Regions from separate parts of the Halomonas sp. ATBC28 genome, predicted to be linked through region 1. Evidence: predicted binding sites of a transcription regulator. Region 1 holds the regulator's gene; each other region holds the start of a gene.
What was found. Region 1 encodes PhoB, which activates phosphate uptake and scavenging genes when phosphate is short. Its sites were predicted from a motif close to TGTCATANNNNTGTCANA; they were not measured.
Positions count from the first base shown of each region.

Region 2: the regulator PhoB is predicted to act here: its motif matches at 3,958-3,975, upstream of E0L35_RS12995 (DUF6482 family protein).
Region 3: the regulator PhoB is predicted to act here: its motif matches at 5,966-5,983, upstream of E0L35_RS12295 (esterase-like activity of phytase family protein).
Region 4: the regulator PhoB is predicted to act here: its motif matches at 6,426-6,443, upstream of E0L35_RS09855 (glycosyltransferase family 1 protein).

Region 1 is NZ_VCQL01000014.1:565-8,220, reverse strand. Features, by position in the region: gene E0L35_RS16150 (aldehyde dehydrogenase family protein) at 1-421, shown strand, start outside; gene E0L35_RS16145 (LysR family transcriptional regulator) at 400-1,344, opposite strand; gene E0L35_RS16140 (hypothetical protein) at 1,423-1,779, opposite strand; gene E0L35_RS16135 (HU family DNA-binding protein) at 1,779-2,051, opposite strand; gene E0L35_RS16130 (FAD-dependent oxidoreductase) at 2,160-3,350, opposite strand; gene E0L35_RS16125 (chorismate lyase) at 3,488-4,063, shown strand; gene ubiA (4-hydroxybenzoate octaprenyltransferase) at 4,099-4,989, shown strand; gene phoB (phosphate regulon transcriptional regulator PhoB) at 5,115-5,804, shown strand; gene phoR (phosphate regulon sensor histidine kinase PhoR) at 5,807-7,093, shown strand; gene E0L35_RS16105 (hypothetical protein) at 7,405-7,656, shown strand, end outside.
Region 2 is NZ_VCQL01000010.1:51,638-59,293, forward strand. Features, by position in the region: gene rpsF (30S ribosomal protein S6) at 1-220, shown strand, start outside; gene rpsR (30S ribosomal protein S18) at 254-481, shown strand; gene E0L35_RS12975 (hypothetical protein) at 494-1,345, shown strand; gene rplI (50S ribosomal protein L9) at 1,361-1,807, shown strand; gene dnaB (replicative DNA helicase) at 2,084-3,472, shown strand; gene E0L35_RS12990 (hypothetical protein) at 3,580-3,873, shown strand; gene E0L35_RS12995 (DUF6482 family protein) at 4,059-4,361, shown strand; gene E0L35_RS13000 (DUF393 domain-containing protein) at 4,377-4,775, opposite strand; gene E0L35_RS13005 (cryptochrome/photolyase family protein) at 4,772-6,361, opposite strand; gene hemH (ferrochelatase) at 6,492-7,583, shown strand.
Region 3 is NZ_VCQL01000009.1:131,732-139,387, forward strand. Features, by position in the region: gene E0L35_RS12260 (branched-chain amino acid aminotransferase) at 1-164, opposite strand, end outside; gene E0L35_RS12265 (leucyl aminopeptidase) at 331-1,851, opposite strand; gene lptF (LPS export ABC transporter permease LptF) at 1,998-3,077, shown strand; gene lptG (LPS export ABC transporter permease LptG) at 3,077-4,141, shown strand; gene E0L35_RS12280 (RDD family protein) at 4,207-4,680, shown strand; gene E0L35_RS12285 ((2Fe-2S)-binding protein) at 4,839-5,045, shown strand; gene bfr (bacterioferritin) at 5,237-5,719, shown strand; gene E0L35_RS12295 (esterase-like activity of phytase family protein) at 6,072-7,656, shown strand, end outside.
Region 4 is NZ_VCQL01000007.1:124,556-132,211, reverse strand. Features, by position in the region: gene E0L35_RS09890 (sn-glycerol-3-phosphate import ATP-binding protein UgpC) at 1-254, shown strand, start outside; gene E0L35_RS09885 (RNA polymerase sigma factor) at 354-1,583, shown strand; gene E0L35_RS09880 (YciI family protein) at 1,666-2,511, shown strand; gene E0L35_RS09875 (YciI family protein) at 2,508-2,870, shown strand; gene E0L35_RS09870 (DUF1428 domain-containing protein) at 2,892-3,260, shown strand; gene E0L35_RS09865 (5'-nucleotidase C-terminal domain-containing protein) at 3,285-4,955, opposite strand; gene E0L35_RS09860 (porin) at 5,264-6,268, opposite strand; gene E0L35_RS09855 (glycosyltransferase family 1 protein) at 6,592-7,656, shown strand, end outside.

The DNA of each region.
Region 1 (7,656 bases):
ATTACCTACCGAGGCTCAGGGCTACTTTATCGCCCCTACCGTGCTGGTCGATGTCACGCCGGATATGGAGATTGCTCAACAAGAAGTGTTCGGTCCGGTGCTGGTGGCCATGGCCTTTGACAATGAAAATCAGGCCATTCAGCTCGCCAACGAGACCCGCTTTGGCTTGGCTGGCGCCGTTTGGAGCCAGGACGTAGCGCGAGCGCATCGCGTAGCTGGGCAACTGCGTGCTGGTACGGTATGGATCAATAGCTATAAGGCGATCAGCGTGATGTCACCGTTTGGTGGCTTTGGCGATAGCGGCTTCGGTCGCTCCAGCGGCTTGGATGGCCTGCGCGAATATACGGTGCCGCAAAGCGTCTGGGTGGAAACAGCCCCTGAAGCCAGTGTGGCGTTCGGTTACGGCAGTGGTGTTGGTTGATCGCTTACCGAGCCTGGGGCGCGAAACGCCTGCATCCAGCGCTGCAGGTGGCGTAGCAGCAGAATGCTGGCCTTGGGCTGTTGGCGGCCTACCCGCGTGACCATGTGGGCCTGGGAGCGCTGAAAAAGCGGATTATCTACCGGGCGCGCCACTAACGTGCCGAGCTCTAAATCGTGGGCGACGGCAAAGGCGGGTAGCAGTGTAATCCCCATACCGCTGCGCACATATTGGGCCAGAATCACCATTGAGTTGGTATTCATCGCCATGCGCGGGGCTATACGCGACTGCTGAAAGGCTTGGTCAACCATTTGACGCACCCCATGGGTAGTGTCCCACATGGCCATGGGCTGGTCGCTAAGCTGGGTAAGCGTGAGCGGCGCCGTTTGGCTGGTTAACGGGTGGTCGGGCGGCAGAATGGCCATGAGTGGCTGAGGAGTAGATGACCAGAAACGCAGCTGGGGATGGGTACGCTCATGGAACATCAAGCCGATATGACTGTGATCGCCGACAACAGCGTCAATAATGCCCGAGGTGCCTGCGGTATGGATATCGAGCTGAATGCCCGCATAGCGTTGGGTAAATTCATGCAGTGGGGAGGCTACTAGGTCACTGACAAACCCTTCTCCGACGGTAAGCGATATCTTGCCGGTTTCCATGCGTTGGTAGGATTCAAGTGACGCAATAAACCCTTCATCAAGGGCGCCGCGGCGCTCGCAGTACTCAAGCAGCATTTCGCCTACCGGAGTAGGCGAAATGCCGTCGCGCTGACGCTCCATAAGCGTCGCTCCCAAGGCTTCTTCCAGCAAAGCAATTTGCCGGCTTACCGCCGAGGGAGCAATATCCAAGCGCGCCGCTGCGCGGCGCACGGAGCCAGACTCAAGGGTAACGCGAAAGTAAACGAGGCGTTGATGAGGTATGTCCATCGATAGCTTTTATACCTCTACCTTGTTCAGCCTAAATTTATTTAATCTAAGCCGTTACCCTATGCCAATCGTAAACCGCTACAAATACTTGAGTAGTTTTTGCAGCTTATTCATATCGGCGGAATCACCCACTAAGCGCACGTCGCCGTTTATCATGCCGTCGAGAAAGGCCTGCTGTGTTGGCTTTTTGAGCACTTTCAAGGCGGTATTCTGATCACGGAAGCGTAGCTCAAGATCTAAGTCCACAGGCAGCCCTTTGCCGGTACTGATACTTTTCGGTGTCATCCGGTAGTGGCGGGCAATACTTAGATCTTCCGTGGCAATCCCCCAGTCCAGGCCGCGCATGCGTTCTAACTGTTCACGAAAGCGCGGCTTGCGGCGCAGGGCACGTTTGAGCAGTACGCCCAGTAGCCACAGCGTCAGCTTGAGCTTCATTAAGAAACGGCGTCCTTAAGTCCTTTGCCTGGCTTAAAGGCAACGTTTTTGCTGGCCGGAATCTGCAGCGGGGCACCGGTTTGCGGATTTTTGCCGGTACGTGCTGCGCGCTCACGTACCGTGAAGGTACCAAAACCAATCAAAGCGACATCTTCGCCCTTAGCAACGCTGTTGGTGATCTCATCCAGAATAACGTTCAGCACTTGGCCAGCTTTATCTTTGGATAGGTCGGCACTTTCAGCGATGGCTGCAGCGAGTTCAGGTTTGCGCATAAGGAATCTCCCCTTTTTAAAAGAAATCAAACATCAAACAAATGCATGTTGTTGGGTGCGTAGCCGATTAGGTTAGCTTCTCTAGCCTAGTCGTGAACGCGACGAAAATCAGCCTAGCAGTGCAGGTGCTGCTCTGGAAAGCTCCACTTTCCTTCTCACGCAGCCGCCTGTCAACGCAAAACCAATCAAACGACCGTCTTTATTTTCAGCCAAGGCACTGATATCACCGCCTTCGCCTTCAATTCGCCAGTGCTCAGGCGTGTTCGTTGGCGGGTAGGCCACCACTGGTAGCAGCGGCGTTTTAACCACTACCGGCCAAGCACCGAAGCTAACCGGCGTAGGCGCGCCTGAAAGGGTTGCCGCCAGCGCCTTAACGCTGGCTTGTAGTGGCTGCACGTACATGGCATTAACACCGTCTACGCAGGCTGCATCGCCTAGGGCGTGGATATTGGAGTGCGATGTACGCAACTGGCGGTCAACGACTATACCGCCAGGTGATACGTTTAAACCAGCCGATTCGGCAAGTGCTGTGCGAGGTGCAAGGCCGGTTGCCATCAACACGAGATCGGCGCTGACAGCGTCGCCGTTATCCAGACGTAATACGATATCTTCGCCGCTTTCGGCCGCTATCGAATCAATCGAACGTGCAAGGTGAAGATGGATACCTGCTTCGCTAAAGGCATCGCCTAGGGCGTTCCCTAAGGGCGGTGGCAGCAAGCGAGGAAGTAGGGTTCCTTCTGGGGCAATGAGGCTGACACGATGGCCGCCAGCGTGGAGGTCGTTGGCAAATTCACAGCCGACCAGCCCCGCGCCAACAATCGCCACCCGTGCAGGGCCCTGGCCTAGCGCCGTGTGAAAGCGGCGGTAGTCATCCAGGTCGTTAATGGTAAAGCAGTGTGGGGCTACGCTGGGTTCAATGCTGAAGGGCACCCGTGGTGCAGCGCCAGTGGCCAGTACCAGTGTGTCGTAGCCGAGCACCATGCCGCCTTCGAGCAGAATTGTTTGGTTATCCACATCCAGTGCGGTTACCTGGGTGTGGATAACCATTTGGGCATTTAGCTCTTCGCCCAGGTCAGTAGCGCTGCGCTGGGCTAATTGTTCGGGCACCAGGCCCTTGGCGAAGCCGGTGGAGAGCAATGGCTTGCTGTAATCATCGCCGCTGTCGGCGCTCACCAGCGTGATTGAGCGTTGGTCGCCCAATCGGCGCAACGCCCGGGCAAGGCCAACCCCTGCCATTCCAGTGCCAATAATCACCAGCGCAGCGTGCGAAGAGGTTTTCTGTGTTTGGGTGGCGGGCATGCAGACACCAAAAAAGTTGCTAAATAAGGTTGCGAAAAAAGAAGCGCTAAACCGAGTCGTTAAAAAAGTCGCTGAAACAAAAGCCTTTCAGTGCTCATGTTACACTAGCCAACCCGTTAATTGCCCTGGAGAACTCGGTGACGGCTGCTGCTTTTCGGCAAACTCCTCTATTTTCCCGCTGGCGCCCGATTGATGCGGCGCGCCCGGCGATGAGTGCTTCCTGGTGGCAGTGGGTTGCCTCCACCGACTCGTTAACCGCCCACTTAATGGTCGCAGGTGGCGAGAAGCCGTTTCGAGTACGACTGTTGCGCCAGGGGGTTGGTTGGCCGCGCCAGGATGAGGCTCAGGCGCTGGGCATTGGTGCCAAGCGTTACGCCTGGCTGCGGGAAGTGGCGCTGTGCTTAGATGGAACGCCATGGGTGGTGGCGCGCTCGGTCGCCCCGCTCTCTCAGGTAAAGGGCCAACGGCTAGAGTGCCTGGGCGAGCGCTCGCTAGGTAGTTGGCTATTTCGCCAGCCGGGTTTAGTGCGTGGGCCATTGGAAGTAACGACGCATTCCCCCCAGTTTGCTAGCGTCAACGGCATACAGGAAGGCTGTGCTTGGGGAAGGCGCTCTGTTTTTTATCACGGCTGTAAGCACGGCAGTCTGTCGTTATTAGTGCAAGAGTATTTTTTGGCGGCGATGGCGGATGATCTTGGCCTGCCTTCGCGCTAGGCTAGCGCCTGCATCTTATTCTTCGTGAGGTAAGCATGGATCGTTCACTGTTGCGGCCGAAGGGATGGGCTCGCGTGGCAGATTTTTTACAGCTGATGCGCTTGAATCGGCCGATAGGCACATGGCTTTTGATGTGGCCGACGCTGTGGGCATTATGGGTGGCTGCGGAAGGTGTACCAGGGCGAAATGTGCTGCTGATTTTTGTGGCCGGCGTTTATGTGATGCGCGCTGCGGGCTGCGTGGTCAATGACTATGCGGATCGCCACTTCGATGGGCATGTGAAACGCACAAAACAACGTCCGCTAGCGACGGGCCGTATCAGCGAAACCGAAGCTCAACTGCTGTTTATCGCCCTGGTGGCCGCTGCGTTTATTCTGGTATTACTGACCAACTGGTTTACGGTGCTGCTCTCGCTGGGCGGGGTGCTGCTGGCGATTATTTATCCGTTTATGAAGCGCTATACCCACTTTCCTCAGGTGGTGCTGGGCGCGGCTTTTTCCTGGGCAATTCCGATGGCTTTTGGCGCCGTGCTCGGCCACGTGCCGCTGGAAGCATGGCTGCTATTCTGCGCTAATGTGTGCTGGACAGTGGTCTACGATACCCAGTACGCCATGGTCGATCGCGACGACGATTTAAAAATTGGCATTAAATCGACGGCCGTGCTGTTTGGAAATGCGGATCGTTTGATTATCGGCTTACTCCAGCTAGCCACCCTGGGATTGCTGGCTTGGGTAGGCTGGTGGGTTGGTTTAGGTGGTTTCTTCTGGTTAGGGCTAGCGGCAATGGCAGCGACTTTTCTGCATCAGCAGCGCTTAATTCGCGACCAGGAGCGGGATGCCTGCTTCCAGGCGTTTCTCAATAATCACTGGTCGGGACTGCTGATTTTTGCCGGTATCGCGCTAAGTTGGTGGCCTGCGGCTGGCTGATCGAGGCGATTGTCATGTAATTGTCATCAAGTCATGGTGTTATCGTCACTGACATGTCATTGATCTGTTTATCTTTGAACTGTTTTTCTTTGAACTAGTTTCTTTGAATACCGTGAGGCTCTGGTATGACCGCCAAGACCGTTCTGATTGTCGATGATGAGGCGTCGATTCGCGAGATGATCGCGGTAGCGCTGGAAATGGCTGACTATCGCGTGCTCGAAGCGGATAACGCCCAGGATGCCCATGCCATGGTGGTCGACCACCAACCCGATTTACTGCTGCTGGACTGGATGATGCCCGGCACTAGCGGTATTGAGCTGGCGAGACGCCTAAAGCGTGAAGAAACCACCGCTGAAATCCCGATTATTATGCTCACCGCGAAAGGCGAAGAGGATAATAAAATTCAAGGGCTTGAAGCCGGTGCCGATGACTATATCACCAAGCCTTTTTCACCCCGGGAATTGGTGGCACGGCTAAAAGCGGTGCTGCGCCGTGCGACGCCACGTGGCGTTGAAGACCCGATTGAGATTAACGGCCTGCTGCTTGATCCGGTGAGCCACCGGGTAAGTGCCCACGGCAAAGCGCTGGAAATGGGCCCCACCGAGTACCGTTTGCTGCAGTTTTTTATGACTCACCAAGAGCGCGCTTACACACGTAGCCAGCTGCTTGACCAAGTGTGGGGCGGCAATGTTTACGTTGAAGAGCGCACGGTCGATGTGCATATCCGCCGCTTGCGTAAAGCGCTGGGCGACGTGCATCAAAACCTGATCCAAACGGTTCGGGGTACCGGTTACCGTTTCTCTGCACGGGTGTAAATGTGCGTTTATGGAGTCGTGAGCTGTGGCGAATAGCGTGGCTGGCCACGCTGGGCACTTGCTTGGGCTGGCTGTTGGGCTCGGCTGGGCTGGGGCTCGCAGCAGGGCTTGCGGGATGCCTGTTTTACCACTTACGACAGTTACGCGAACTCTATTTGTGGCTCACCCTCCACCCTAACGATGAACCGCCTGCCGCTCGCGGGATGTGGGGCGAGCTATTCGATCGTTTATACCGCTATCAAAAAAGTCAGCGCATCACCCAAAGCCGTCTGCGGGCTACTTTGGCACGTATTCAAGAGTCGTCTGAAGCAATGCGTGATAGCGTGGTCATGCTTGATCGCCACGGTGATTTGGAATGGTGGAACAGCGCCGCCACCGCCATGCTGGGGCTACAAACCGCCCATGATCGTGGTCAACACATTACCAACCTACTGCGCGACCCGGGCTTTATCAGCTATTTTAATTCGCGTAACTACAGTGAGCCGTTAACGCTCACCTCACCGATTGATGAACGGCGAATCCTGCAGTATCAAATTACCCTCTACGGTGACGACGAACGCTTAGTGATGGCTCGCGATATCACCCGCTTGCATCGTCTTGAGCAGATGCGGCGCGACTTTGTCGCCAACGTTTCCCATGAGTTACGTACGCCGCTGACCGTTCTCTCCGGCTATTTGGAAACCTACAGTGATATCTCCGACCAGCTTCCGCCGCGCTTGGGACGTAGTATTCAGCAAATGCAGGAACAGACCCAGCGGATGCAGAATCTGGTCAACGATTTATTGCTGCTCTCGCGTTTGGAAATTGACCAGGGCGGCCAAGATCATCATCCACTGCCACTCGAGCCTTTACTGCAAAGCGTTTGTGATGATGCGCTGGCCCTATCGCATCAACGTCATACCATTACCGTCGCCCTTGAGAGCGATGCCCGACTGTTAGGCAGTGAACAGGAGATTCGCAGCGCCGTCTCTAACCTTGCCTTTAATGCGGTTCGCTACACGCCTGCTGGCAGCCAAATCACCCTGCGCTGGAAAGCTAGCGCTACTGGTGGCGGCTATATCGATGTGGAAGATAACGGTGAAGGGATTGATCCCGTTCATATTCCCCGACTAACAGAACGCTTTTACCGTGTTGATAAGGGGCGCAGCACTGCGACTGGCGGCACAGGTTTAGGCTTGGCGATCGTTAAGCACGTGCTGTTGCGCCACGATGCGCAACTACAAATTGAGTCCCTTCCCGGCAAGGGTGCGTTGTTTCGCTGCGCCTTCCCCCCCTCGCGTCTTGTTTAATTTAGCAAGTCATTCCATCGCATAATATTTGTAACAATGTGCAATATTGGCATGCAAGGTTGGTAAAGCTTTACCCATGTGCCATTTTTACACAGCTCAAAGCGTTGTGTCGTGACTCAGTTGATGCCTTTTTGGCATAACTTATTTTTAAGTAAGAGTTTGATTTTGTTGTTTTTATTTATATTCTTCAGTTTTTTGGCATGCCTTCTGCAGAGTACAGATTGAAGGAAGATGACCGCAGGAATTGCTGGCTTCTCAGTAAGCCTTTCTTTCTTCATTAAGCGGTACTAAACAGCGATCGGAGGTAGGATATGACGTCCAAGGATTTTCTCAAGAAAGCTGGCATTTTAGGTGTATCTTTTGGTCTGATGGCAAGCCCATTAGCTTTTGCACAAACTGATGAAAATTCGGCGATTGGCGAAAACCAAGGTATTACCGCTGACGAGCAACCGATGGATTCCCAAGGTACCGGTAGTTCAACTGGCAGTGATACAACAGACATGACTGACGATTTAACCCATGACGAAGGTGATGGTGCCAGCGACATGGATCCGCAATCAAGC
Region 2 (7,656 bases), on a different contig from region 1:
GATCCACAAAGCCCACTACGTGCTGATGAACGTTGAATGTAGCGGCGAGACTCTCGACGAGATCGAGAACATCTTCCGTTACAACGACGCCATTATCCGCAGCCTGGTTGTTCGCTGCAAAGAAGCTGTTACTGAAGCTTCCCCGATGATGAAACCGGCAGAAGAAAAACGTCCGCGTCGCGAAGAAAAACCGCGCGCTGAAGAAGAAGAAACTGCCTGATTTTATTCACTGCACGTTTTAAGGAGCTAGTCCATGGCACGTTTTTTCCGTCGCCGTAAGTTTTGCCGCTTCACCGCTGAAGGCATCAAGCAGATCGATTACAAAGATCTGGACACGCTGAAGGCTTACATCACCGAAACCGGCAAGATCGTTCCAAGCCGTATTACCGGCACCAAAGCACGCTATCAGCGTCAGTTGGCGACCGCTATCAAGCGTTCGCGTTATCTGGCACTGCTGCCCTACTCCGATAGCCACCAGTAAGCGTTTAACGTGATGCTGGCACTAGCCCGATGGCTAATGCGGGGCACGCCTTACGCTGCAGGCGGGGCGGCCTTGGCAACGCTAGTGCCTTGGCTGTTCTGGTTAGGAGCAGCCATCGCTGCGTTGATGACGCTGCGCAGAGGTTTTGCCCCTGCGCTACCGGTCATCATCGCCGCAGCACTACCAGCCGGTTGGTGGTGGGCTCAGGGTGATGTGATTCCGCTTGCCAGCTTACTGCTGGTTACGCTGATGGCCGTTATCCTGCGCGAGAGGATGCGTTGGGGGGAAACCTTGATTGTGGGGACGTTGGTCGCCGCCGTCATGGTTCAACTCGGCATCTTCAGTCCGCCAGGTGGCACTGAGCTAATGCTTGAGCAGTTGCGAGAAGGTTCAGAAGAAGTGGATCGCATGCTCACGGAATTTGCCAATCAAGGCTACGATACTCAAACCATTGCCGCACTGGTGGTGGGTGGAGTAACCGGGCTTGTGGTGCTGTTGGCAGCCATAGTGTGCTTGGCACTTGCGCGGAGTTGGCAAGCTGGGTTGTACAACCCAGGTGGCTTTCGCGAAGAGTTTCACGCACTGCGCTTGACCCCTAAAGAGCTAGCCGTGCTGGTCGTCATTGGGGTGATAGGTATGCTGCTAGGCGCTCATGCGCTGGCGATGCTTGGTTGGATTCCGCTGTTGGTAGCTGGCGTTGCGTTAGTGCACGGGTTTATTGGAATAAAGGGGATGAACGGGCTGTGGCTGGTAGCATTTTATGTGCTACTGATCACGACCTGGCCCACGATTCTCATTGTGCTGCTGTTGGGGCTGATTGATACATTCGCGAACGTTCGCGCACGCCTTGCCCGCAGCAACTGACAAGAGGTTTACGAGATGGAAGTCATTCTGCTCGACAACATTGGTAAGCTGGGCGGCCTGGGTGACAAGGTCACCGTGAAGCCTGGTTATGGTCGTAACTACTTGGTGCCTTACGGCTTAGCCGTACCGGCCACCAAAGACAACATCGAAGCGTTTGAAGCACAGCGTGCTGAGCTCGAAGCGCAAGCCGCTGAGCGTAAGGCAGAAGCCGAAGCGCGCGCTGAGCAGCTAAACGACATCGAACTGTCTTTGGTTTCCAAAGCAGGCGATGAAGGCAAGCTGTTTGGTTCTATTGGTCCGCGTGACCTGGCCGACGCGATTTCCTCTGCTGGCATCGATATTGCCAAAAGCGAAGTCCGCATGCCAAATGGCCCAATTCGTCAAACTGGCGAATACGACATCACTCTTCACTTGCACGCTGAAGTGGATGCCGTTGTACGCGTAGTGGTAGTTGCAGAGTAATTGAGCGAGTAGTTAAGTTAGTAACGACGTAAAGTCGTTACTAACGGCAGCTAATACAGCTGCCTCAAAAGGCGCGGGGTTTCTCCCGCGCCTTTTGTTTTTCCGGGTATCCGCTAGTTCTGGATATTCGCTATTTTTTGGGCGTTGCCAAAACTATCCAGCCCATCCCCCGCTGGGTATTTTAAGACAACGCCTTGATCATGTTGGTAGTCGCACCGCATGCGGCTAAGATAAGCATCTTCACCGGCTACGCAGTAGTGTTTAAAGGAGCTCGCTATGCAGGACCAGCCTTCTGCTGATACAGAAACGGCAGCGCTAAAACTGCCGCCGCATTCATTAGAGGCGGAGCAGTCGGTACTAGGCGGGCTCATGCTAGACAACCAGGCCTGGGATAACGTTTCAGAGCGGTTGGTCGCTGATGACTTCTACCGCTATGAGCACCGTTTGGTGTTCAACGTGATGATTCATCTGGCTGAAGCCGGTCAGCCGCTGGATGTGGTGACGCTTTCTGAAGCGCTGGAAGCGCGTGATCACTTGGATACCGTAGGCGGCCTGGCGTTTTTGGCAGAGCTTGCTCGTAACACGCCCTCTGCCAGTAATATTCGCGCCTATGCTGATATCGTGCGTGAGCGGGCAACGCTGCGCAAGCTGATCCGTGCGGCTAATCAAATTGCCGATAGTGCCTTTACTCCCCAGGGGCGCCCGGCTGATGAATTGCTTAACGAAGCCGAGCGGTTAGTGTTCCAGATTGCCGAGGAGCGCCCCAAAACGGGCGGCCCCATTGGCATGAGCGATCTATTGACCAAGGCGGTGGATCGTATTGATGAGCTGTTTAATCTGAAAGGTGAAATGACCGGGCTTTCCACTGGTTTTCGTGATCTGGATGAAATGACCACCGGGTTGCAGCCATCCGATATGGTGGTCATCGCCGGTCGACCCTCGATGGGTAAAACGACCTTCGCTATGAACCTGGTTGAACATGCGGTGATTTCCAGCGACAAGCCAGTCATGGTGTTCTCCATGGAGATGCCCGCAGAGTCGCTCATGCTGAGGATGCTGTCTTCCCTGGGCCGAATCGATCAAACCCGTGTGCGTACCGGGCAACTGGAGGACGAGGATTGGCCGCGTTTAACCTCAGCGGTTAATCTGCTCAAAGACAAACAGCTGTTTATCGACGACACCGCGGCCTTGTCGCCTAACGAAATGCGCTCAAGGTTGCGCCGTGTGGTGCGTGAACATGGCAATATCGCACTGGTCATGATCGATTATCTTCAGTTGATGCAGATCCCTGGCTTTAGCGAAAACCGCACCGGTGAGATTTCCGAGATTTCGCGCTCCTTGAAGGGGTTGGCGAAAGAGTTTAACTGCCCTGTGGTAGCTCTTTCTCAGTTGAACCGCTCCTTGGAGCAGCGCCCCAACAAACGCCCGGTTATGTCGGATCTGAGGGAATCTGGTGCGATCGAGCAGGATGCCGACGTCATTGCCTTCGTTTATCGCGATGAGGTCTATAATCCAGATAATCCCGACAATCAGGGGATTGCTGAGTTAATTATCGGTAAGCAGCGTAATGGTCCTATTGGCACGGTGCATATGGCCTTTATCGGCAAATATACCCGCTTTGAGGATTTGGCCCCGGATAGTTACGGCCAAGCGTTCGGCGACTAAGTTAATGATGACTGGTTTGTGATGACAGGCTAGTGATAAGTAGCTTGAGGATGGGGGGCGAGTTCGTATAATGCCTCACCCACGATATGTAAAAACGGGAGCAGCAAATGGCAGGTGGATTTCGGCGCGGTAACCGGCAGCGTCTTCCTAAGTTAGAAGGTCGCGGTGAGCTAGAGGCGATAGAGCGCGAAGGCCCTTTTAAAGAGTGGCTAGGTATGCCGGATCTTTATCGCTACCATTTAGTGGTCGCAGGCGAGAAGTATAGTTACCAGACTGAAGATGGTGAGCTGCCTGTGACGGTGGGAGATAAGGTCGTGTTCCGCTACAAAGAGACTAAAGGCGGCAACTGGATTGACCGCAATTCGCTTGGCAAAGCGATCGACCCCTCTGAATATCAATGATCGATTGATATCTTGACCTGCCGGTCAGGAACTCTCCTGCGATATTGACCTCCTAGCTATTAATGTCTAGTTATTGCTTATTGTCATTACATTGCAATGACAGGGCAATAGAAGTGTCATGGGGCGCAGTCATGCTGTGCCCTGATGACATAACGTATGAAATAGCCAAATAATAGGAGGGAACCATGGAACTTAAGGATCTTAAGCAATTTGTCGCCAATCACGACAATTTTGAAATTCGCGTGATTACCCATTCGGGCAGCCGTTTTTATCAGATTGAGCTGGAAGACGTTGAAGGCGAGCGCCATATGCTGACGCAGCGTACCAAGCCGATGCTGTTTCGCTCGCTGGATGATGCCTATATGGATCTCAAGCGCGCCGGGATTCATCGCGCTTACCTGGTACAGCATGTGCCCCACGATGAAGTGATAGGCCGCGACGCGCACTATAGTGAGCCGCTCACATCGCGTATGCCGCTTGTTTTTTAACGCTGCTCTCACCCATCAACGTTTAGCCTGACGCTTTTCCCACCACTGCCCAAGCCGAATTCGGCGACGGGCAAAAAATCGGTAACCGGCATTCATTATGCCGTGTACTCCCGGTAAGCACGAAAACCTCACCAGCCGCCGATAGCCCAACACTGCATAGAGGGCACGGCTGGCATCCATGCCGATGTACCATCTCCCTTGACTATCACGTAGGTGCAACTGGCCCATCATGGCGTTAAATTCTTGCCCATACGCCTGAGCGTTAAAATCACGGGCCTGGATATCTACCAACGCGATGTGTTCCCGATGGCGATGCTTTTCCAGCCACGCGACTTCCTGTTGGCAAAAGGGGCAGTGACCATCGTGAAATAGCATAACTGGCGGTGCAGCATGTAGTGGCGTGTAGCGGCTCATGGTGACTCCTGGTTGGTATTGGCCGAATAACCTGCTGTGTGGCAGGGCTGCCCGTAGTCAGGCGATGTTTCCAATTGATCCAAAAAGTGCTCAGCCTGTTGGCGGATAGCCTCGCGCTTCTCATCGGCCATGCGGTTGAGGGAGCCGTAAATCAGCTTCATACGAGGGTTCTTACTCAGGCGCTCAGCGTTGGTTTCGAGAAAGTGCCAGTAAAGGCTGTTGAAAGGGCAGGCTTTTGGCCCCGTGACCTGCTTGGGTGAGTAACGGCAGTGCTGACAATGGTCGGACATTTTGTCGATATACTTGCCCGACGCACAGTAGGGCTTCGAGCCCATTAAGCCGCCGTCGGCATGGAGCACCATCCCCAGCGTATTAGGCAACTCTACCCACTCACTGGCATCGGCATAAACCGCCAAGTACCAGTCGCATAGCGCCTCAGGTTTAACTCCGCATAGTAAGGCGAAATTGCCTGTCACCATCAGTCGTTGAATATGGTGGGCGTAGCTATTGTCGATGGTCATCTGAATAGCGCGCTGTAGGCAGCGCATATCGGTATCCGCGTCCCAGTAAAACGCGGGCAGATCGCGCTCAAAACCTAATTGATTAGCGCTTTTGTAGCTAGGCATCTGTGTCCAGTAGAGCCCTCGCACGTACTCGCGCCAGCCAAGTATCTGGCGGATAAACCCTTCGACGGCGTTGATCGGCACATCTCCGTCATAGTAGCGCTGCTCGGCGGCTTCGCAGACTTCATGGGGCGACAGCAGGCCGATGTTCATCGCGGCTGAGAGCCGCGAGTGATATAGATAGGGCGCTGAATCGCTAATCGCATCCTGATAGCGGCCAAAATCAGCCAGTCCATGGTCTATAAAATGCTTTAGATCCACTAATGCCTGCCGCCGTGTCACCGGAAGGTTAAAGTTCGCCAATGTGCCCATATGATCGCTAAAGTGGCGCTCGGCATCAGCCAGAGCGGCTTTTGTCAGTGCATCCTGGCGATGTTGAGGTAGCTCAGGGAAATCCAGTGCGGCTTTGATAGGCTGGCGATTGTCGTGGTCAAAATTCCATTTGCCGCCAACGGGTTCGTCGCCCTCCATCAAGTACCCGGTGCGCTTGCGCTGTTCCCGGTAAAAGTACTCAAGGCGTAGCTGTTTGCGGCCGCTTGCCCATTGGCTAAAGTCATCGGGTGTAGTGAAAAAGCGCTCGTCCTCAAGAAGTCGCCACGGAATCGTTGCGTTTTCGCGCTGCTGCATCTTCTCCCAAAGCCGCCATTCGCCAGGTCGGGCAACGCGTATCTCATCGCAGCCATACTGTTGTGCGATGCGTTCAGCTTCTTCAATAAGGGAGTGGCAGTTATCTGCATCATCCAGCGCGCTGTAGTGCACTTGAAAGCCTTTTTCGCGCAGTGCCTGGGCAAAGTGACGCATGGCAGCCAAAAAGAGGCCAATTTTATGGATATGATGGGGAACATAGCGCGCTTCCTCGGCAACTTCGCACAGGGCAACCACGGCATTGGCGGGCGCGTCTTGCAGCGTTGTGAGTGAAAACGAGAGCTGGTCGCCGAGCACTAAAAGCAAAGGCTTGGACATAAGTTGGCCTGTAGTTATACAAATAATGCCGATAGTATAACTTTATACCGCCACTTTGCCGAAAAGTGATAAGATTTAATTAATTGATAGATGTACTGAGCACCATCGTTATTTTTCAGGAGCATGAGTAATGACCGAGAATGTCGTCAAGGATCAGCCGGGCGAGGGACGTCTGGCCCATGCACCCAGCGAGCATCCGCCGGTAGCGCGCGCCAAGGTGGGTGTTGTGCTGGCAAACCTGGGAACCCCGGATGCCACCGACTACTGGTCAATGCGTCGTTACCTTAATGAGTTTCTTTCTGATAAGCGTGTGGTCGACTATGCCGGTTGGAAATGGCAGCCGTTGCTACAGCTGATTATTTTGACCAAGCGTCCGTTCTCATCGGGCAAGGCCTACCGGGGAATCTGGAATAACGAGAAAAACGAAAGCCCGCTGCTAACAACGACGCGCGCCCAGACCGAGAAGATGACCGCACGGTTAAAGGCGCTTTATGGTGACGATGTCGAGGTCGATTTCTGCATGCGCTACGGTAATCCCTCGACGGAAAGCGTGCTGACGCGATTAAAAGAGAAGGGCTGCGAGCGAATCGTGTTTTTTCCGCTATACCCTCAGTACGGTTCGCCCACCACGGCGACGGCGAATGATCAGGCGTTTCGCACCCTGATGAAGATGAAGTGGCAGCCTTATATACGTACGGTGCCCGCTTATTTTGAACATCCTGCCTACGTTCAGGCGTTGGCCAACTCGGTACAAGAAGCCTACGACGGTTTCTCGACCCGGCCGACCAAGCTGGTGGCCAGCTACCATGGCGTTCCCGAGCGCTACCTGATGGAGGGTGATCCTTACCACTGTCAGTGCCAGAAAACGACGCGCCTGCTCCGTGAGAAGCTTGGTTTTAGCAAAGAGGAAGTGGATACCGCTTTCCAGTCGCAGTTTGGCCCTGAAAAATGGGTCGGCCCACAAACCGTTAAGCATGTGGCAGAACTCGCCGAGCAGGGGCATAAGCACATTGCGATTATGTCGCCTGCCTTCTCTTCCGACTGTGTTGAAACCTTGGAAGAGATCGAAGAGGAGATTCGCGATAGCTTTATGGAAGCGGGTGGCGAAACGTTCAGCTATATACCTTGCCTGAATGATCGCGATGACCATATTGAGGCACTGTTAGCAGTCATCAACAATGAATTAGCAGGATGGCTATCGGCCCCAAACCCTAGCGTTTAGCTAGCTACTCGTCATAACTGAAAGCTAATAGCAGCCGCCCTGCGAAATTAATCGCTGTGCGGCTGTTTGCGTT
Region 3 (7,656 bases), on a different contig from region 1:
TAAGGGCGCACTTGGTGGCCGTGCCAGTCGGCGTCAACCGTCCAGCGCACATGGGCCATGTGATCGGTAAAGTGTTTGCCAAAGCCGGGGTTTTTGAGAATGTTGTCACGGATCTCATCGGCTATCGGCTGGTTGGATGGCAGAATCTCAAAGTTAGTGGGCACGGCATGTTCTCTCTACTTGATCCAAGCCCTGAAGGGCAAATATAGGCGTCGTAATATAAGCGTTAAAGTGGTCGTAGCGTGTGCCTTGAGATAAGGCACACGCTAATGGGTTTAGGTGTAACGGTTGCGTCAAATAAAGGCAACCGTTGATTGCCCAATTGTGTTGTTAGACGTCGCTATTTTCTACTTGGGCGTCTGCTTCACGGTCAAGCAGGTACTGGGTTAACAGCCCAACGGGGCGGCCGGTGGCGCCTTTTTGCTTGCCGGAGTGCCATGCGGTGCCGGCGATATCCAGGTGCGCCCAGGGGAAGTGATCGGCAAAGCGTGACAAGAAGCACGCAGCGGTAATCGTGCCTGCCGGGCGGCCACCAATATTGGCAAGGTCGGCAAAGTTGGACTCAAGCTGCTCTTGATACTCATCCCACAGCGGCAAGTGCCAGGCGCGATCCCAGGCGGCTTCGCCCGCATCCAGCAGATCCAGTGCCAAGTCATCGTCGTTGGAGAGCAGGCCGGTGGCGTGGTGGCCCAGGCCAATAATCACGGCGCCGGTGAGAGTGGCGATATCCACTACACTGGCCGGGGTAAAGCGCTCGGCGTAGGTGAGTGCATCGCACAGCACCAGGCGGCCTTCCGCGTCGGTGTTAAGCACTTCGACGGTCAAACCTTTGAGGGTTTTGATGATGTCGCCGGGCTTGGTGGCATTGCCATCTGGCATGTTTTCCGCGGCGGCAACAATAAATACCAGGTTGAGCTTGGGTTTAATCGCCAATACCGCTTTGACGGTGCCGAACACGCTGGCGGCGCCGCACATATCGAACTTCATTTCGTCCATGCTTTCGCCGGGCTTGAGCGAAATGCCGCCGGTATCAAAAGTAATGCCTTTGCCTACCAATACATGGGGCGCTTCTTCGCTTTCTTCGGCGCCCTGGTACTTCATAACGATCAAGCGTGTCGGCTCTTTGCTGCCGCGGCCTACGGATAGTAGCGAGCCTGCGCCCAGAGCTTCCAGCGCTTCTTCATCGAGAATCTCGACCTTGAGCGCGCCTTGTGAGTCGCGACCCAACTGCTCTGCCTGCTCGGCTAAATAGCTGGGCGTACAGACGTTACCGGGCAGGTTGCCCAGCGTGCGGGTGTAGTTGATGCCTTGGCCAATAGCGTTGCCCACTAACGCACCCTGCTTAACCTGCGGGACAGCGTCAGCATCGGTGATAATTAACGTTAGCTTGGCGAGGCTGGGGGCTGGCGCGGGCGAGGATTTGAACTGATCAAAGCGATAGATAGCCCGCTCCGCAGATTCCATTACCTTGCGCGCTTTCCAGGCCGCATCGCGGTCAGTCAACGGAACATCGCCAAATACTACGCTGGCTTCGTCAATAGGCAGTTTCACTAGCGCGGTCATGGCCGCATCCAGCGCCTTGATGAAGGCCGCTTCCTGGCATTTTTCGCGCTCTCCCAAGCCCACCAGCAAAATGCGTTCGGCCCCCAGGCCTGGCGCAAAGGGTACTAGTTGCACGTTGCCCAGTGCTGCGTCAAAGTCGCCGCGTTCGAGCAATTGGCCAATCAGGCGCTCGCTGGCGTCGTCCAGTTTGGCAACGGTGGGCAGGAAGTCGCCACCTTTATAAACCGGCACCAAAAGGCAGGGTGTTTCAGCTTTGGCTGGGTTCGCGGTCTGAACGGAAAATTCCATGACGTCTCCAACAAGACAAGCATCGAGGGATTCGGGATAATGCCCCGTTGCTTTTGATTTTGAAAAGGGACTGAAAATAGTTTGATTAGTGTACCCAAGCCATACGCTTATTGCATGGCATCCTGCACGACTAGCCGGAGAGCGCGTTGATTTTATTTCGGTATCTAACTCGCGAAGTATTACTCACCATGTCGGCAGTCGCTGGCATTCTACTGCTGGTGATTATGGGCAGCCGCTTTATCCGCTATTTTTCGGACGCGGCGGAGGGCGATATTCCCGTCACCATGCTAGGCAGTCTGATGATGTTTCACCTGCCTGGCTTTATGGAACTGATTCTACCGCTGTCGTTTTTTCTAGGCATCCTGCTCGCCTACGGGCAGCTCTATATGAACAGCGAAATCACTGTAATGGTCGCCTGTGGGATGAGCCCCACGCGGCTATTGAAGGTGACGTTGCTGCCTGCCAGCGTGGTGGCGGTACTGGTCGGTGTCTGCAGCCTGTGGCTAACGCCTTTTGGGGCGCTGCAAACCGAGACCGCGCTGGAAGAACAGCGCAGTCGCCTGGATGTTTCCGTGTTGGCGCCGGGGCGCTTTCAAGAGTTCGGCGGTGGCCGTACCGCTTACATCGGCAGCTTCTCAAGCGACGGAACGGAAATGCAGGATGTGCTGGTGCACGAGCAGAACCAACAAGGCGACGAAGGTACTCACGACTACGTTACCCGGGCGGCATCGGGCTATCAGGAAACCCGCCTCGAAACGGGTAGCCGTTTTCTGGTGTTGGATGACGGTGAGCGCTACGGGGTGACGCCGGGCGATAAGAGCGCCGAGCGGCTAACGTTTGAGCGTTATACATTGCGACTAGGGCTGAATCGCGACCGGCAGGAACTGGATTCACTGGAGTACGCCACTACGCCTGCGCTATGGAGTAATCCAAGCCCCCGTGCCCAAGCCCAGTGGCAGTGGCGGGCAGGGCTCCCGCTTATGGTGTTTGTGCTGGCCTTGATGGCGCAGCCGCTTTCCCGGGTTAATCCCCGCCAGGGGCGCTTTGGCAAACTGCTGCCCGCGGTATTTTTATACGTCGCCTATCTTAGTCTGCTGCTCGCGGTTGTCGATGCGATTGGCAGTGGCACTTGGTCCACCACGCTGGGCGTGTGGCCAGTCCATGGGCTGTTTTTAGGGCTGGGCCTATTATTGCTATGGCGCTCGCAACGCAAGGGGATGCGATAATGGTGCTTGACCGTCTTGATCGTTATATCGCCCGCAACGTGCTGGCGGCCATTATCGTCGTTCAGTTCGTGCTGCTGGGGTTGGATATTACCATCGCTTATATCGATGATTTAGGCGATGTGCAGGCGGGCTATACCGCCTTCGATGCGCTGCTTTACCTGCTAATGCGCACGCCTTGGCGATTCTATCAGTACGCCCCGGTAGCCGTATTAATTGGCGCGCTGATTGGCTTAGGCAGCATGGCTTCCAGCAATGAGCTTACCGTTATGCGCGCCGCTGGGCGTTCTCTGGCGCGCATTGTATGGGGGGTGATGAAACCCGTGCTGGTGGTCGTGGTCGTGGTGCTGTTAGTTGCCGAATACGTTAGCCCACGCACCGAGCAGTATGCCGAGGCGTGGCGGCTGGAAAAACTCCAGGGTGAAGGCGCTGTGTTGACCAGTCGCAGCGGCTGGCAGATAGAGGGTGACAGCGTCTACCGTTTTGGGGCAATTCGCGCGGATAACGTCGTGCTCGATTTAACCCGCTATCGCTTTGATGACCGCCAACTGGTCGAAGCCACTTACGCTCAGCGCGCACACTGGGAAAACGATGCCTGGCGTTTGGAAAACGTCGCTACCACGCGTATTTTTGACGATCACACCGAGTCTGAGCAGATGGCAAGCATGGGTTGGGACACCTCTTTCACCCCCACCCAGCTAGAGAGGCTGCTGCGCGATATTGAGAGTCAGGCGCCCAGCGAGCTTTGGGCCTATGCCCAGTTCCTTGAAGAGCAGAACCTGCAGAATGATCAGGCACTGCTGTATTTTTGGCAGAAGATGCTGATGCCGCTCACCATGGGGTCGCTGGTGCTGATTGCCGCCTCCTTTGTATTTGGCCCGCTGCGCACCGTGGCCGCTGGTACTCGGGTGTTTTATGGCGTTGTCACTGGGCTGAGCTTTAAGTACGTTCAGGATCTACTGGCGCCCGCCTCGACGATATTTGGCTTTTCACCCGTCTGGGCCGTACTGGTGCCGACTCTGGCCTGCGCTGGGGTCGGGATCTACTTTCTACGTCGCAATGGTTAATGCCGCAATAGTAGCCATCACAGCCTCGTATCGTCCAGAAACAGCCAGCAACCACGAAGAGAACTATGCAAACACGACGCTTTACTCAGTTGGACAGCGTATGGCCAGCCGGTCTTGGCCGACGACTGGGCGCCATGCTGTATGACGGCTTTTTGGTCACCGCGATTTGGATTGCGGTGACCGTCGTGCATATGCTGTTTTTCCGCTATGTGCTGGGTCAACAGCCCGAAGAGATTGGCACTACGGCCAGCGATGTTTTGAGTTTGCAGCTCTTGCTGGTGTTTTTTGTCACGCTGTTTTTTGTTTTCTCCTGGTCGCGCGGTGGTATGACCTTGGGTATGCAGGCATGGCGATTACGGGTGCAAACGGTAGACGGGGATTCACTGAACTTGAAGCAATGCCTCATCCGCTGCGCGGTGGCGTGGCTCTCGCTGCTGGCGTTTGGTTTGGGCTACTTATGGGTGCTGTTCGATAAACAGCGGCGTAGCTGGCCGGATATTGCTTCCAACACGCAAACGGTGGTTTTGCCGAAAAAATAATTTCAGCTGGTATGGGGCAAAAAGTGCTTTTACGCCAGTACGTTATTTTGCTGCTCTTGCTTATTAAGACGAATGGATAGCAAAAAGCAGTCATTTCTACTTGATAAGATGTATGCGAATCATTTACATTCATCTCATGATTTTTATGAGGTGTCGCCATGTACGTTTGCGTGTGCAAGGGAGTAACCGATCATCAGATTCGCCAGCACGTTAGCGACGGAGCGCGCAGCTGGCGAGAAGTACGCGAGGCAACCGGCTGCGCAACGCAGTGCGGTAAGTGCGCGTGCTACGCTAAATCAATTACCCGCGATGCCGTTCAGGAAGCACGTCAAGAAGCCGATATGGGCCTTGCCTACGCCGTGTGACGCGAATCACTATTGTTAGGGTTATCTTTAGCAAATAACTGATTTGCTTGAACTTTTAATCATCTTATCTATACTCTCAGAAACGCTGGGGGTATAGCTATTTGCGCCTATACTCTTCTCCAAACGTAACTGCTTGATCGTATTGTCTAAACTAGATTAAACATCAGCATTACAGTAGAAAAGGTGACGTCATGAAAGGTGATACGAAAGTTATTGAGCATCTCAATAAGGCGCTCGGCAACGAACTGGTTGCGATCAATCAGTACTTTTTGCACGCCAAGATGTACAAAGACTGGGGCCTAAAAGCACTCGCCAAGTGGGAATACGATGAGTCCATCGAAGAGATGCAGCACGCTGACAAGATCATCGAGCGTATCCTATTCCTGGAAGGTATTCCCAACCTGCAAGACCTGGGCAAGCTGCACATTGGCGAAAACGTCAAAGAAATGCTCGAAAGCGATCTAAAAATTGAGCACGATGGCCGCAACGACTACATCGAAGCCATCACCTATTGTGAAAGCGTTAAAGATTACGTTACCCGCGACATGCTCCGCGATCTGCTCGCCGACGAAGAAGACCATATCGATCACATCGAAACGGAACTTGGTTTGATCGACAAGGTGGGTATTCAGAATTACATGCAACGCCAAATGCAGATGGCAGGCGACGAGTAAAACGCTATCGCGCGTATGTCGCGTATGTATAGAAGTAAGCTAGCAACCAAAACTAGCTAAAAAGCAGCCAGTCAGGGCTAACTGACTGGCTGCTTTCGTTCTAAGGTCTCCTTTAACCTATCGATTTTCCTGCTTCCCTTTTCCCCTATGCGTTCCTTCACTACTTACCCATCTAACATTTTTGCGGCAACTTGGATTTCGCGCTGAGGTGTGCCGATAGCCAACGGCGCTAACTTAGCCAGTGAGTGTCATAAGCCTGACATCGTTATGATGTTGGATGGTTAATCGGACATAGCAAGTTTAATAACTTAATCAGTCGTTTCTTAAGCTTAGGCAAGGGATTAACTCCATCATGATACTCAAACGCAGACCAACCCTGTTGGCGCTGGCTGCTGTGCTGGCCGCCACGCAAGCGGCAGGCGCGGCAGATCAACATTTCAACCGCATCGCCAGTTTCGCGGTTCCCGATAACATGGCCGAGGGCGAGGATCGTACACGCGAGACCGCGCCTGAAATCATTGCTGCTTCCGGTGATGGCATGACGCTGGTGTATACCGATAGCCCGCTGGGCGTGATTGGGCGCATCGATATCAGCGACCCGGCTAATCCGCAACCGCTGGGTAATATCGTTATGGACGGCGAGCCTACGGCCGTATCGGTGCTCGGCAATATGGCCTATGTCGGAGTGAATACATCGGTTTCCTACAGCGAACCTTCCGGGGAGCTGCGCACGGTCGATTTAGCCAGTGGCGAGATACTCGCCTCCTGCCCGCTGGACGGACAGCCCGATAGTGTAGCTTCCGCTGCGGCCCCCGATGGGCGCTTTGTCGCTGTCGCCATTGAGAACGAACGCGACGAAGAGGCGGGCGATGGACGTGTACCGCAGATGCCCGGCGGTTCCGTGGCACTGGTGAAGATCAATGCGGAAGGGCTGGTTAACTGTGACAGCCTGCTCTACGCCGACGTAACCGGGCTCGCCGAGATCGCCCCCGAGGATCCCGAGCCGGAGTTTGTCGATATCAACACCCTGGGTGAGACCGTCGTGACCGTGCAGGAGAACAACCACCTGGTGGTGCTCGACTACGCCGGTAAGGTGGTGGCGGATTTCAGCGCCGGGACTGTCGACCTGGACGGCATTGACGCCAGCGATGACGGTGCACTGATCTTCAACGAGCAGCAAGCCGAGCGTCTGCGCGAGCCGGATGCGCTGCAGTGGATCGACAACGACCACTTCGCTATTGCCAACGAAGGCGATATGGATGGCGGCGCGCGCGGCTGGACGATCTTCAACAAGCGTGGCGAGGTGGTATACGAGTCAGGTACTTCATTCGAGCGCGCGGTGATTGAAGCGGGTCACTACCCCGATAAGCGTTCGGATGCCAAAGGCAGCGAGCCGGAGGGGATGGAGTTTGCGGTGTTCGAAGGTACGCCCTATGTCTTCCTGCTTTCCGAGCGCGGCTCGCTGGTGGGCGTTTATGACGTTAGCAACCTGGCCGAACCGCAGCTCACCCAGCTACTGCCCTCGGGCCTGTCTCCCGAAGGCGCCGTGGCGATTCCCAGCCGTGGCCTGTTAGCCACCGCCAATGAAGGAGATCTGGGCGAAGACGGCGGCCCCCGCGCCCATGTCATGATTTATCAATACCAGGATGCGCCAGCGGTCTATCCCACCCTGACCTCGGCGGGCGCTGATGAACTGATCGGCTGGGGCGCACTTTCCGGTTTGGTCGCCGCTGATGACATGCTCTACGCGGTCAACGACAGCTTCTACAGCGCCCAGCCGCGCATCTTTACCATCGACCCCTCAGCCTCCCCGGCGCGGATTACGGCAGCACTGGACGTGACCCGCAACGGTGAGCCTGCGCTAGGGCTGGATATGGAAGGCATTACCACCGATGGTGAAGGTGGCTTCTGGGTCGCTTCCGAAGGTAACGACAAAG
Region 4 (7,656 bases), on a different contig from region 1:
GCATTCGACCGGATGATATGCATCTAACGCCGCCGACCGCGCCTCACCTAATTGTCGACTCAACGCTGGCGCTGTTTGAAGCCGCGGGGGCCGAAAGCCACCTATATGTGACCCTCGCCGATAGCGACCAGCCTACAGTCATCCGCGTTTCGGGGCAGCCGCCCGTTGCCGAAGGCGAAACCCTGCGATTTTTTGTGACCCGCGACACTCTGCATCCTTTCAACAGCGCCACGGGAAAACGCACCGGGGATTGAATACCTATCCCCCGAAAGACAAAACAAGAAAAACAAGAAAAACAAGTCAACGGAGAAACCATGCGCTACGTTTGAGATAAAGCTTACGGATCTCCCTTGATGAGTACTGAACCTTCATACGTCGATGACCTGTATCGTGAGCACTCCCGGCGCGTGCAGGCGACGCTGATACGCCTGCTGGGGGATTTTGAACTAGCCGAAGAAGCCATGCAGGATGCCTTTGTGGCGGCGGTTCAACAGTGGCCGGTTAACGGCAAACCTGACAACCCCACGGCATGGCTAATTCGCACCGGCTACCACTGCGGAATAGACCAAATTCGCCAACGCAGTACTGCTCGCCGTCGGGCTCACTTGCTATTACCCACAGATGAAGCGCTGGATCTTGAGCCCACCACCATCGAAGATGACGCCTTGCGGCTGCTATTCACCTGCTGCCACCCAAGTTTGAGCATGGAAGCACGGATTGCCCTGACGCTTCGCGAGATGTGCGGTTTGACCACTGAGCAAGTAGCCAGCGCGCTACTGATGAAGCCTACGACGCTGGCACAGCGTATCGTACGAGCCAAACGCAAAATTCGCGATGCGCATATCCCTTATGCCGTGCCTACCCAGGAAGAGCTGCCCGAGCGTTTACCCGATGTGCTCCAAGTCATCTATCTGGTCTTCAACGAAGGCTACTCGCGCAGCACGGGCGCCAGCGTGGTCGATATCAGCCTAACAAAAGAAGCCATGCGACTGGGTAATGAGCTGGCGCGGCTACTGCCCCAGGGGGAAGTATTTGGGCTGATGGCTTTGATGCTGCTTAATGATGCCCGCCGGGATGCGCGCCAGGATAGCGACGGTGAGCTGGTAACCCTGGATGCTCAGGACAGACGCCTATGGCGCCAAGAGGATATCCAGGTCGGAATAACGTGGCTAGAACAGGCACTGGCGCTCACCCCCACCGGGTACTACACCCTTCAGGCGTCGATTGCCGCCGTACACGCCCAGGCTAGCCACGCCGAGCAAACAGACTGGGGGCGTATCGTCAGACTCTACGATGCTCTCTGCCGACGTTTTCCATCGCCGATTCTGGCGCTGAACCGTGCGGTCGCCATTGCCATGAATGGTGCACCCGATACCGGCCTGAAGTTACTCGACGACATCGCTCATCACCCACAAATCAACCGCTATTATCTATTTCATGCCGCAAAAGCGGATTTACTGCGTCGCCAAGGCCAGCATGAGGCCGCGCGCAGCGCCTATCAACAGGCGCTACTATTGGTCACCCTGGATCCAGAAAAACGCTTTTTGAACAGGCGATTGGCAGAACTCGAAAATTCCCCATAAAAAAATGCTTAGGCTATGTCGATTCAAGACGACGCCAAACGACTACAGAGAGTCACTACCCTGACCAACCAGGAGGCTCTCAATGAAATTCATGCTGATACGCCGTGCCGATGCCAACACCGAGAATGGCGCTATGCCATCCCAGGAGATGCTTGCCGCCATGGCTGCTTATAACCAGCGAATGATCGAGGCTGGCGTGTTTTTGAACGGCGATGGCTTACATCCGACCAGCGAAGGGTGCCTGATCCGTTTCAAAAACGGTGAGCCCACCATCATCCCCGGGCCTTTGTCTCCAGCCAGTGAGCGTATTGCCGGTTATAGCGTGCTCGAAGCCCCCTCTCTGCAGGCGGCCATTGAGTGGGCCCAACAGTGGCCCACCCAAGATGCCGATGGCAACGTGACCCTTGAGCTACGGCGCTACTTCTCGCTGGAGGATTTTGAGCCCGGCGCCGGAATTGAGCAGCACCGTAACCTTGCTCGTATACCGGATGCCATGAACGTGCACGTTGCCTTTCCCGGCACCTGCCGGGAAGCCATGCAGTTCTATGCCGATGTCACCGGAGGGCATCTGGAGTGCCTGTTGACCTATGCTGACACACCCGCCGCTGAACACATGCCGCCTGCTCTCCATGACCGCATTATCCATGCTTCGTTGAACCTACGTGGCCGTCGCTTAATGGGCGCCGATATGGCGGCTGACTGCTATACACCACCGCAAGGGATAGAGGTTCAATTGGAGTATCAGGATATCGAGCAGGCCGCACGAACCTTTGCTCAGCTAGCGGAGGGTGGAAAGATCGTCATGCCGTTCGAAGCGACCTTCTGGTCACCAGGGTTCGGCATGACGGTAGATCGTTTTGGCGTCGGCTGGATGGTAAACGTTCCGTCAGACAACTGCCCCTTGGCCACAGAAGGAGACTCCCCATGAAGTACGTTGCGCTGGTCTATTACCAAGAACAGATTATCAACGCCATGAGCGAACAGGCGTGGCACGACCTCAACCAAGAATGCATTGCTGGGGTTGAGCGCCTGAGCGCCAGCGGCCACTACCTGGCCGGGCAGCCATTACAACCGACGGAGACCGCCACCACCGTGCGTGTGCGCGATGGCGAGACGTTAATCTCCGATGGTCCCTTTGCGGAAACCAAGGAGCAGTTGGCCGGTTTCTACCTGCTCGAAGCCCACGACTTGAATGAGGCGCTGCAGCTGGCTAGCCGTATTCCACCCGCCCGGCTGGGCAGCATTGAGGTACGCCCCGTTCGAGAACTCCCCCCTAAAGCAGAATAAAACAGTAATAGGAGAACAGCCATGAGCAAGCTTACACACCCTTATGTAGATGGTTTCGTCGCTGCTGTGCCCAGCGCTAATAAAGATGAGTTTATTGAGCATGCCCGTGCCGCGGCCGTTGTTTTCAAGGAACACGGCGCACTGCGGGTCGTGGAGTGCTGGGGAGACGATGTCCCCGAAGGGGAAGTGACCTCCTTCACCATGGCGGTCAAGCGCAAGGATGACGAAAGCATCATCTTTTCCTGGATAGAGTGGCCATCGCGCAGCGTGCGCGATGAGGCCATGCCGAAAGTCATGCAAGACCCGCGCTTGCAGATGGACGTTAACCCGATGCCCTTTGATGGCAAGCGGCTCATCTTTGGCGGCTTTGAAAGCATCATTGATGAGTAAGCGCTACCCGTGGCCCGGAACTCACTACGACGCTTCCTGGGCCACATCCTCTGGCACCACACCTTCTTGAGCTACATCAGTAATCCGCCCTTCCACCTGGTAGAACACCTCTTTACGTTCCACCATATAGTCGCGCAGCATCTCCCAATCCGTATTGCCGACGATGGTGTTGCGCCCATCTTCATAGGCAGCGCCAAGTACCGTATGACCGTCGCCGCCAGCAGCGGTAAAGTTATTGGTGGCGATGATGTAAGTACGCTCGGGGTCAATCGCCTGCATTGCGCCTTCCTGGGCAACGCTTAGGCTAACCACCCGCTCGCCCGACGGCTCACCGCTGTCGTATATCAACTCTACGCCTGCCGACACCTGCAGAAAACCGCCGTCTTCGCCGGGTGCATTAGCCAGGGCGATCTCGAAGGTTTCCAGCAGCTCGGCGCCGGTGACATCAAGCAGCGTCAGGCGATTGCCAAATGGCTGCACGGCGATCAAATCACCCACAGACACATCCCCACTCTCAATCGCTTCACGGATGCCGCCGCTATTCTGAATCGCCATAACCGTGTCGGGTGCCACCTGCTGCGCAGCATGCAACTGGGCATCGGCGATTAAATTGCCCAGCGCTGTTTCATTGGCACGCACGCTCCGTTCATCGCCACGCCCATGGCGCGGGTTGGGTAGCGTGGAGATTACCTTGGCGCCGACCTGGGTATCCCGCAGTGTCTCAATCTCTGCGGTGTAGGATTCAAGCCGCTTGGCGGCATCAGCGTCCGCTTCCCGATCGTCGGCAGCGAGCAGTTCACCGCTGGCATCCACCACCACGCCGTTTTCGTCGAAGGTGACCTGCATAACGCCCAGATGCTGGCCATACTCGCCTGCCTGGCCAATCACCGTCGGTGATAGGAGCTTCTCACCAGCGCGGCTCTCGCTCAGCAGCCTGGGGGGCGGCACTTGGGTATGGCTGTGACCACCAATAATAATGTCGATGCCTTCGACATGCTCTGCCAGCAGCAGGTCATTACCTACGCTGGGGTCACTGTCGTAGCCCAAGTGGGTAAGGGCAATAATCTTGTTAACGCCCTGCTCTTCAAAGCTTGCCACCATGGCTTCAGCCGCTTGGCGATAATCGCTGATGGTGACGTGGCCAGGGCTGGAAATCGTCTCACTGTCCTGAGTGCTTAACCCAAAGATGCCGATTGGCTCGCCGTTATGCTCAACGATCATGCCGTCATAAAGCGTCCCAGCCTGCGGCTCAGCGCTGACTGAATCACCCAACATGTCAGCAAACTCCGGGCCTGCGGAGAAGTCCAGATTCGCCCCTAAAATAGGAAACTCGGCGCCTGCGAAAAACGCCGCTAGCGCTTGGTGCCCCTGTTCCGGGTCACCCAAATCGAACTCATGGTTGCCGGGCACAAAGGCGTCGTAGCCCATTAAATTCATAAATTCGAGGGCATCCTGGCCTTGAAACTCTGTGAAGTAGAGCGTGCCTGTAAAGATATCACCGGCATCCAGCAGCAACCCTTCGCCAAAGCGCTCCTGCGCCTCATTCAGCGTGGTAATTAGATAGGGGTACTGATCGGTACGCCCATGTAGATCGTTGGTGTGAAATAGCGTCAGGGTGTAGTTATCAGCAAAGGCAGGAGGAACGGTGGCAAATAGCGCTGTCCCTAGCGCCAAGCCATAGCGGTGAAAACGCATTTAAATGACTCCTTTCATAACAGTGTTCAGACACTTTAGCAGCAAAGATAGCCTACCAGCGACATTTCGTCTCCATGGTAAAAGTATTGCCTTACCCCCCTCTCCCTAAATTTATATTGAGAGGAATAACTCACCGAGAAGAAGAGCGCCTCTTTGAAGTCAGGTAAGTAAAGCATAAAATATAAAAACGCTAAAAACCGGTGTGAAATTATCCACACCGGTAAAGATCGAAACATGCGAGCTAACTAAAAGCTAAAGAACTAATGCAAAAAACTAATGCAACACTACCGCTAACATCACTCTATGAATTAGAAGTGATAGCGAGCGCCTAATGCGTAGTACATATCTTCTTCGAAGTCATTAACAGCATCCAGGTTACGATCGTTCAGCTCAAGGAACATATCGAAATTGCTAGACAGCTTGTACATTGACCCTAGCGCCCAAGCGTTACGCTCATCGCTAGCGCCGTCTACGTCGATGTTGTAGTAATCGGCGAAGAACTTCCAGGAATCGATGGCGTACGTAGCACCAACGCCGATTTTATCGAAACCACCACCGTTAACATCGTCATCACCGCGGGTTTCATAACCTACACGAGCAGCGAAAGCATCTGTAACAGCAAACTCGCCCGTAGCGCCATAACGCACTTCACCGTTACCGCCACCACGTACCGTATCTTCCACATAGCCAAGCGCTAAACGAGCTGGGCCTGTTTCGTAGACAACACCACCCTGAGTGGCGATAACGGATCCTTCGGAAGTCTGCTCGGCTTCAGTCAAACCACGCTCAGAGAAGTGCTTGGCAGAAATAACCGCCTGAAAACCACTCATTTTAGGCGTTTTATAGCCAATAGAGTCGCCGCGTGCCTGGGTACCACCACCCGCAAACTCGTAGCCGCGCTCAACGTAAACATCGAACGGCGTCATCACGTAGTTATCGTAGAAACTGTTGTAGTTCCCGGCCATAAAGGTACCGAACTGCTGGCTTTCCAGGCCTAGGTAGCTGTTACGTACCTCATCGAAACCAGAGGATGTATTACGCTCATCACCCGTAAAACGCCACTCTACACGGGCGAATGCACGCAGGTCAGAGGAAATCTGGTGGCCAGCGGTAATCCGTAAACGCGAGCCGAAATTACGGAACTCTTCGCCGTTATCAACACCGTTGTCAACACCACCGCCTTCAAGACCCATAGCGATGCGACCATAGATTTCGAGATCGGTACCGTCTTGGTCATAAACGGTTGCTGCTTGTGCTGCAGAGGCTGCCAATAAACCGCTAACGGCTAGGGCCAGTGTCGTTTTTTTAAACATGATCGTTCCCATTGAAGTAGTTAATGCTTGCGCTTGCGAAGGCACAATGAAGGACGAATAACGCCTCAACACAGGGAACCTTAAAGGAGTTATGTTTCATTAATCTTAAAGTTTTATTTTTTGGGAACTTATTTTTTTATGCGCTATTAAATAAAACTGCCATCCAAATTTAACATTGAACTGATATTAGAACAGATGGCTGTAGCACTTTGTCTACTAGCCTATTTATTTAAGCGTGTCATCACTTATTCACCTGTTTGTCTCGGCAGTGTCATTCACCCCACCCACACTGAACGAAAACGTGATAAAGGGATGAATCGCTCATGCGGCTCTGCATCGTTAGTGAGACATGGTCACCGGACATCAATGGCGTTGCCCATACACTGAGCCGGTTAAGCTATGAACTTAACCGGCAAGGAGTGCCGGTGGATGTGATCCGCCCTCGGCCACGATCTGCGGGTAATGCAACCGGTATTAACCGCGAGCTACAGGTGCAGCGCCTTGCCCTACCTGGCTACACCGATGTGCAGGTAGGGCTGGTTAGGCCCGTTACACTGCGCCGCTTTTGGCGCCAACATCGCCCCGATATCATCTATGTAGCGACCCAAGGCCCTCTCGGCTGGGCGGCACGCCAAGCGGCACGGCAACTCAATATCCCCCTGGTAGCGGGCTGGCACACCAACTTTGACCACTACTGTGAAGATTATGGCGTCAATTGGCTGGCCTCGACCACACGCCGCTACCTGCGCTACTTCCATAACGGCTGTGATCTGACGTTAGTGCCTACTCATCAGCAGGCTAAAGCACTGCAGCGTCAAGGGATTCGGGGGGTTCATGTGCTGTCACGCGGGCTGGATGGCGAGCGCTTTTCACCTGCCCACCGTGACCCTTCATTACGCGAACGCTGGGGAGTTAGCGAGCATCAGCCGGTGGCCCTTTACGTTGGCCGACTAGCCGCAGAAAAAAATCTCACCTTGCTCCATGAAAGCCTTCAAGCCATGCGTGAGGTGCGGCCCGATATCGCCCAAGTGATCGTCGGCGATGGCCCCGCACGGGCACAATTGGAAAAGGCGCTGCCCGATGCCCACTTCACCGGCTTTGTGGGGCAGGGATCGCTTGCTCGCCACTATGCCAGCGCCGACCTGTTTATTTTCCCCTCGCTTTCAGAAACCTGGGGCAATGTGGTGGCGGAAGCCATGGCCAGCGGCTTAGCCGTGGTGGCCTATGATCATGCAGCCAGCGCTGAGCTCATTAGCAGCGGCCACAACGGTGTCACCGTACCCGCTGGCAATAGCACCGCTTTTCAACAGGCAGCAGTTGAGTTGTGCCAACACCCAGCTGACTACGCTCGTTTAGGCCGAGTAGCGCGTTTACGCGCCCTTGAGCAG